One region of the Caballeronia sp. LZ034LL genome, then DNA from elsewhere that is predicted to be linked to it. Evidence: predicted binding sites of a transcription regulator. Region 1 holds the regulator's gene; each other region holds the start of a gene.

Region 1 (2,266 bases):
GCGTGCCGTAGCGCATTGCATAGTCCACGATCACGCGATAGTCGTTCGCCGCGAACAGCCGCCGCAATCCTTCCACCTGCTTCTCGGTATGCACGCGCAGCGGCGAGCCTTCCGGCATCCACACCTGCGCGTACTTGCGGGCCGAGGCGCGCCCGCGCAGCGGCAGGATCAACAGGCGCAGGATGATTTGCCAGACCAGCGACGGAATCTCCACCACGCGCGGGTCCGACAGGAACTGCGCCAGATACTTGCGCACGGCCCGCGGCGTGGGCGCGTCCGGCGTGCCGAGATTGATCAGCAGCACCGCGACGCGATGAGAAGCGCTGGGCTGCGAGGGCAACTCGAGGTCGAAACGCATAGGGCAGGCGGGCCGGAGGCGGTGGCTAAAAGGTGAGGACCATTATAGCGGCGCGCTTTCGGCCGCATCATCGGCCGAATGGCCGAGTGGCGCCGCCCGTCGACACCCGTCAAGATGAGCGCAACGAGGACGTCACTGAGGACGTCACTGATGACTGAGCGACATCGAGAGCAGCCGCGCGGTGATATCCACGATCGGGATCACGCGGTTGTAGGCCATGCGCGTCGGGCCGATCACGCCGAGCGTGCCCACGATTTTCCCGTTCACTTCGTACGGCGCGGTGACCACGCTCATTTCCTCGATGGGCACCAGGTTCGATTCGCCGCCAATGAAGATCTGCACGCCCTGCGCGTGGCTGGACACATCGAGCAGTTGCAGCAGCGAGGTCTTCTGGTCGAACAGGTCGAAGAGCTTGCGCAGCCGCGCCATGTCGGAGGAGAGGTCGGCCACTTCCAGCAGGTTGCGCTCGCCGGAAATGAGCACGGTGTCCATCGGGTCCGTCTCGGTGGTGGTCGCCACCACGGCGGCCTGCATCAGCGTGGTCATGTCGCCGCGCAGCTGGTCGATTTCCTCGCGCAGGCGGCGGCGCACCTCGTCGAAGGACAGGCCCGCGAAATGCGCGTTGATGTAGTTGGAGGCTTCGGTGAGCTGGGACGGCGAGTAATCGCGCTGGGTCGCCATCATGCGATTCTGCACGTCGCCCTCGGGCGTCACGATGATGAGCAGAATGCGTTTGTCCGACAGCCGCATGAACTCGATCTGCTTGAACATGTGGCTGCGGCGCGGCGTCAGCACGACACCCGCGAACGAAGACAGGCTGGACAGCACGCTCGCCGCGGCCGCGACAATCTTTTGCGGTTCCTCGCCCTGCAAGCGGGTCTTCACCGCGGTTGTCATCGCTTCGTCTTGCGGCGCTTCCACAGTCAGCATCGTGTCGACGAACAGGCGGTAGCCGCGCGGCGTCGGAATGCGTCCCGCCGAGGTATGCGGACTCGCCACGAGGCCCAGGTCCTCGAGGTCCGACATCACATTGCGGATTGTTGCGGGGCTCAGCTCCAGGCCGGAGTGCCGTGATAACGTGCGCGAACCGACCGGCTGACCTTCGGCGATGTAGCGCTCGATCAGCGTCTTGAGGAGGGTTTGTGCACGTGGGTCTAGCATGGCCGGATTTTAGCTCAACGAGTCGGGTGGCGGCGCGCCGCGGCTCACGGGTCGGGCTCACGGGTCAGGAAATGGCAGCGGGTTGGCGTTCCATGAGCGGCGCAGTGCATCGCGTTCAACGTCCGCTCCATTCTAGCGAGAAACAATGGGCTTGCTCGCGCACCTGTCGCGCACACTCGTCGCCGGCCCGTGCGAGCGCTTGCGGCGCAGGACCCACGGTTCTTTTCGCTCACTGACTATGGTGTAATGCCGGCATGGAAATCGGTCAATTCAAGACGGTCGCCCTCGTCGGGCGCCCCAATACGCCAGGCATCGAGCCGCCGCTGCGAGCGCTCGCCGATGTCCTCGCGCAGCAAGGCTTCGAAGTCGTGTTCGAGGCGGGCACCGCGAAGGAGGTCGGCGTGACGGAGTTCCCGGCGCTCTCCATCGCCGAGATGGGCGCCCGCGCGGACGTCGCCATCGTGCTCGGCGGCGACGGCACCATGCTCGGCATCGGCCGGCAGCTCGCGCCGTACAGGACGCCGCTCATCGGCGTGAATCACGGGCGCCTCGGCTTCATCACGGACATTCCGCTCAAGGAAATGAGCGAGATCATCCCGCAAATGCTCGCCGGGCAGTTCGAGCGCGAGGAACGCACCCTGCTCGAAGCGCGCATCGTGCGCAACGACAAGCCCATCTATCACGCGCTCGCCTTCAATGACGTCGTGGTGAATCGCAGCGGCTTTTCCGGCATGGCCGAGTTGCGCG
Region 2 (2,266 bases), 2.0 Mb from region 1:
TCACATACGCGATGCTCTGGTTCGTCGCGTTTTCTCCCGGCGTGCAGACCACATGGAACGACACCACGACGTGGGTTTCGGCGCTCGGCTGGAAATTCTTGGTGGCGTCGACGGTATCGGGCTGGCCCATGGTCGTCAGGAAACCTTGCGACAGCAGGGCGCGGCGCGCGGCCTCGCAGGTTTCGTTGACGGTGGCGTCGTAGTTGCGCGCGAACGGGCTTGCGCCGGTGTTGAACAGCTCCTGCTGGTAACTGGGCGTGGTGGCCGAGCGGCCTCCGCAAGCGGTGAGGGCAATCAAACCAAGGAGAACGAGACTTGAGCGCAGCGACGGCATGGACATAAAGCGGCGGATCCGGAGTGTGAGTCAACGGCAGAGACAAATTGTAGTGCCGTCGGACTGGACGATGAAAAAACGCGGTCTGCAACCATCGTCCGATCCGTGACTGACAGCGTGATGAACCTGTGTGCGCCCGGTGTTCGTCGAAAGGCGCAAAACCCGGCGCGGGGCCGGGTTTTCAGCTGCTGGTGCTGCTGCTTATGCTGCGGCCAGCCGGATTACGGACGATTGAAATCGACCGGATTGGCGGCTTCGGGACGCACGATGCGATCCAGGAAGTTAAACCGATGCGCATGGCCTGCCGCAGAGGCGCCTTCGGCGGCGCCGCCGTACGCGCTGGCGTTGGCCTGGCTGGCGCCGACCCGGGCTTCGGCAGCCTGGATGTCGGCCGGATAAGTGGTTTGATCGCCGACCGGGTTATAGCCGGCGCGCTCGAGCTGGACCAGTTCGGCACGCACCTGGGCACGGGTGACGGGACCGTCTTCGCGGGCCTGGGCAAAACCGGGAGCGGCCAGGACGGCAACGATGGCAAGGGCGGGAACGATGGGCTTCAACATGACGACCTCCGAATCTTGATTGGGGAAACGATGCGGCAGTAAGTGGTGGTGCTGCTTGCTGTTGCTTCGTCGTTGAAGGCAGTCTAGTTCGCGGCGATCTAGGTAAAAACCCTGATTCGGATAAATCAGAATTCTTCAATCGACATTAATCGCTTCAATCGCCGTCCGCGGTCCCATAGGTTGTGCTCCGACGTTCACCATGGAATTGCGGCGGAACGTGAACCTTTTCCTCGCGGCTCCGGTCAAGACGAGTCCGTATGCCCGGGCCGGCGCGTCGGCGATTTCGGAATAATTTCACCGGTACGGGATTCCCCGCTGTCCCCATCCTTGAAATTGTCAAATCCGGTCCATATAATTGGCACTCACCGCACGCGAGTGCTAACAAGTTTGCCGTCCCGCAGGCGCTGCCTTGCAGGACGGGTTTTCCAGCGTTTTCAGTCTCAATCAAGAGAGGAGTGTGTATGAACCTTCGTCCTTTGCACGATCGCGTCATCGTCAAGCGTCTGGATCAGGAAACCAAGACCGCATCGGGCATCGTGATCCCGGAAGCCGCGGCAGAAAAGCCGGATCAAGGCGAAGTCCTGGCCATCGGCCCGGGCAAGCGCGATGACAAGGGCGCGCAAATCGCCCTCGACGTGAAGGTCGGTGACCGCGTGCTGTTCGGCAAGTACGCCGGCCAAACCGTCAAGGTGGACGGGCAGGAACTGCTCGTCATGCGCGAAGAAGACATCATGGCCGTCCTGGTCAAGTAAGCATCCTTCCTGCACGTCTCGCTTCGCCCTTTGCAGCAGCCCCTCGGGCGCGCATGGCGAAGCCGGAAATCTGAATCGAATCAAGGAGTCTTGATATGGCAGCTAAAGAAGTTACTTTTGGCGATTCCGCACGCGCCAAGATGGTCGAAGGCGTGAACATCCTGGCCAACGCGGTCAAGGTCACGCTGGGCCCGAAGGGTCGCAATGTCGTGCTCGAGCGTTCGTTCGGCGGCCCGACGGTCACCAAGGACGGTGTCTCGGTTGCGAAGGAAATCGAACTGAAGGACAAGCTCCAGAACATGGGCGCGCAAATGGTCAAGGAAGTGGCTTCCAAGACCAGCGACAACGCCGGCGACGGCACCACGACCGCAACGGTCCTGGCGCAATCCATCGTCCGCGAAGGCATGAAGTACGTCGCATCGGGCATGAACCCGATGGACCTGAAGCGCGGCATCGACAAGGCCGTGGCGGCCGCCATCGAAGAACTGCGCAAGATCAGCAAGCCCTGCACGACCAACAAGGAAATCGCGCAAGTCGGCTCGATCTCGGCGAACAGCGACACCTCCATCGGCGACCGCATCGCTGAAGCCATGGACAAGGTCGGCAAGGAAGGCGTCATC
Region 3 (2,266 bases), 170 kb from region 1:
GGTCCTCTTGAGTCGAGGAACCGCTGCGCCGGCGCCTCGTCAGAAGTTGTATTGCAGATAGAGCTGGCTGAAATTTATACCAGGATTCGGCTCTCTGATACTGGCGTTCGAGAGATGCTGGAAGCGGAAGCCTGCCTGATAGTTCTGCTTCTCGCCGAAGATCATGCCGACGCCGACCATATCGGCGAACTGGAACGCGCTGGACACGGTGAAGTCCTGCGTGATGCGCGTGTGCGACAGCAGCCGCACGCCCACGCCCGCCTCGATGAACGGCCGGAAGTAGCCCGCGCTCTTCACGAAACGCAGCACCGGCGTGAGACCGAATTCCCAGATGTTCGGGTGCACGGCGTTGTCTTCAGTGGTATGCCAGTACGACACGTGGCCCTCCCCGACGACCGTAAAATGGAAGCCGCCGATCTCCCACCACGTGAGGCCGGGATCCCAGACCAGGCCGAGATCGGCTTTCTTGATGTCGCGATCCGCGACGCCGCCGGCAAACTGCACGCCGAACCGGTCAGCATGCGCGGCGGCCGAGGCCAGGCCAAACGCGGCGCAAACAACCAGACGGGACAGCCAGGAACTCTTTTTTTTATGCATGGGCACCCCATATGCTCCAAGGAAAGGCGGGTTCACGAGACGACAGTTGTCTGGCGGATTCTAGAGACGTTTTAAAACAATTGCAGGATTTGCTGACGCCTTACACTTTTCGTTGAATTTTCTTTCGTCTGACAGGTTAAAACTGGAAATAGATTCGACACTGCCACCCACTTCGGTAAGTCTGACCTTATACGCCGCAACAGGCTGTCCTATTAAACCCGCAAATTCGATAGCATTTGTGGGAACTCCCGCATATCCCTCTCCTCTAACACTTAGCACTCGTTGAACCGGAGTGCTAATATCGTGCTTGACTTGCCGTGGCCGGAGTCAACAGAAGGCCCAGGCAACCAGCAATTGTTGATAAGGAGCTTATGAGCGTGTCCAATGCGATGACCCTTCCGAATGTACTGAGCTCGGCACCTGCCAAGGCATCTTCGGCAGGCGCGCTGACGTACGCACAGTCGTCGATGCTGACCGGCCAGATCGGCAACATCGATTCCTACATACAAGCCGTGAACCGTATTCCGATGCTCTCGCAAGCAGAGGAACGTCAGTACGCCACCGAATTCCGCGAACAGGGCAACCTGAACGCAGCGCGTCAGCTGGTGCTGTCGCACCTGCGGCTGGTCGTGTCGATCGCCCGCAACTATCTTGGCTACGGACTGCCGCACGCGGACCTGATCCAGGAAGGCAACATCGGTCTGATGAAAGCCGTGAAGCGATTCGATCCAGAGCAAAACGTGCGCCTGGTGTCGTACGCCATGCACTGGATCAAAGCCGAGATTCACGAATACATCCTGCGCAACTGGCGCATGGTCAAGGTCGCGACCACGAAGGCGCAGCGCAAGCTGTTCTTCAATCTTCGCAGCCACAAGACGAGCCATGCGGCTTTCACGCCGGACGAAATCGAAGGCCTGGCAAGCGAACTGAACGTGAAGCGCGAGGAAGTCGCGGAGATGGAGACGCGTCTGTCGGGCGGCGACATTGCGCTCGAAGGCCAGGTGGAAGACGGCGAGGAAGCCTTTGCGCCCATCGCCTATCTGGCCGACTCGCACAACGAGCCGACCAACGTGATCGCCGCGCGCCAGTTCGACAAGCTGCAAAGCGACGGCCTGGCCGACGCGCTGGAGTCGCTCGATGAGCGCAGCCGCCGCATCATCGAGGCGCGCTGGCTCGACGTGCAGGACGACGGCTCGGGCGGCAAGACGCTGCACGAACTGGCCGATGAATTCGGCGTCTCGGCGGAGCGCATTCGCCAGATCGAGGCCAGCGCCATGAAGAAGATGCGTTCCGCGCTGCACGACTACGCGTAACGCCTGACTGTGCCTTAAGCAGGAACGGCAAGGCCGGCCGTCGCAAGACGGCCGGCCTTTTCTTTTTGTGCCCGGAGTGCAGCAAAAGTAACGGCGCCCGCAGGCGCCGTTACGTTACGACAGGTCCATCACCGCATCACGCCGGCAGCGGCGCCGCACCGCCGCCATTGTTCGACAGACGCGTCGCCATCTGCGCGGCATAACGCTGCGCCGCCGCGCCCACGACGATGTGGAACGTATCCGCCGACACCCATGCCACATCCAGCGCCGACAGCCGCTGCCGATCCACCGACGACGGATCGCGCACGACGACACGCAGGCGCGTCGCCGCGACGGCATCGAGCGAGGCCACATTG

Evidence for each region. Region 1 encodes HrcA, which represses chaperone genes, less so after heat shock. Its sites were predicted from a motif close to TTAGCACTCNNNNNNNNNGAGTGCTAA; they were not measured.
Region 2: a site for HrcA is predicted at 1,250-1,276, ahead of QCE83_RS10870 (co-chaperone GroES). Genes of this name have one in related genera too.
Region 3: a site for HrcA is predicted at 870-896, ahead of rpoH (RNA polymerase sigma factor RpoH). Genes of this name have one in related genera too.

The regions. Positions count from the first base shown of each region.
Region 1 covers NZ_JARUXR010000001.1:372,772-375,037, reverse strand. The annotation lists gene hemH (ferrochelatase) at 1-358, opposite strand, end outside; gene hrcA (heat-inducible transcriptional repressor HrcA) at 503-1,519, opposite strand; gene QCE83_RS01760 (NAD kinase) at 1,774-2,266, shown strand, end outside.
Region 2 covers NZ_JARUXR010000001.1:2,372,814-2,375,079, reverse strand. The annotation lists gene QCE83_RS10880 (DUF2242 domain-containing protein) at 1-334, opposite strand, end outside; gene QCE83_RS10875 (DUF4148 domain-containing protein) at 556-894, opposite strand; gene QCE83_RS10870 (co-chaperone GroES) at 1,356-1,646, shown strand; gene groL (chaperonin GroEL) at 1,742-2,266, shown strand, end outside.
Region 3 covers NZ_JARUXR010000001.1:200,902-203,167, reverse strand. The annotation lists gene QCE83_RS00995 (acyloxyacyl hydrolase) at 40-597, opposite strand; gene rpoH (RNA polymerase sigma factor RpoH) at 975-1,910, shown strand; gene nagE (N-acetylglucosamine-specific PTS transporter subunit IIBC) at 2,047-2,266, opposite strand, start outside.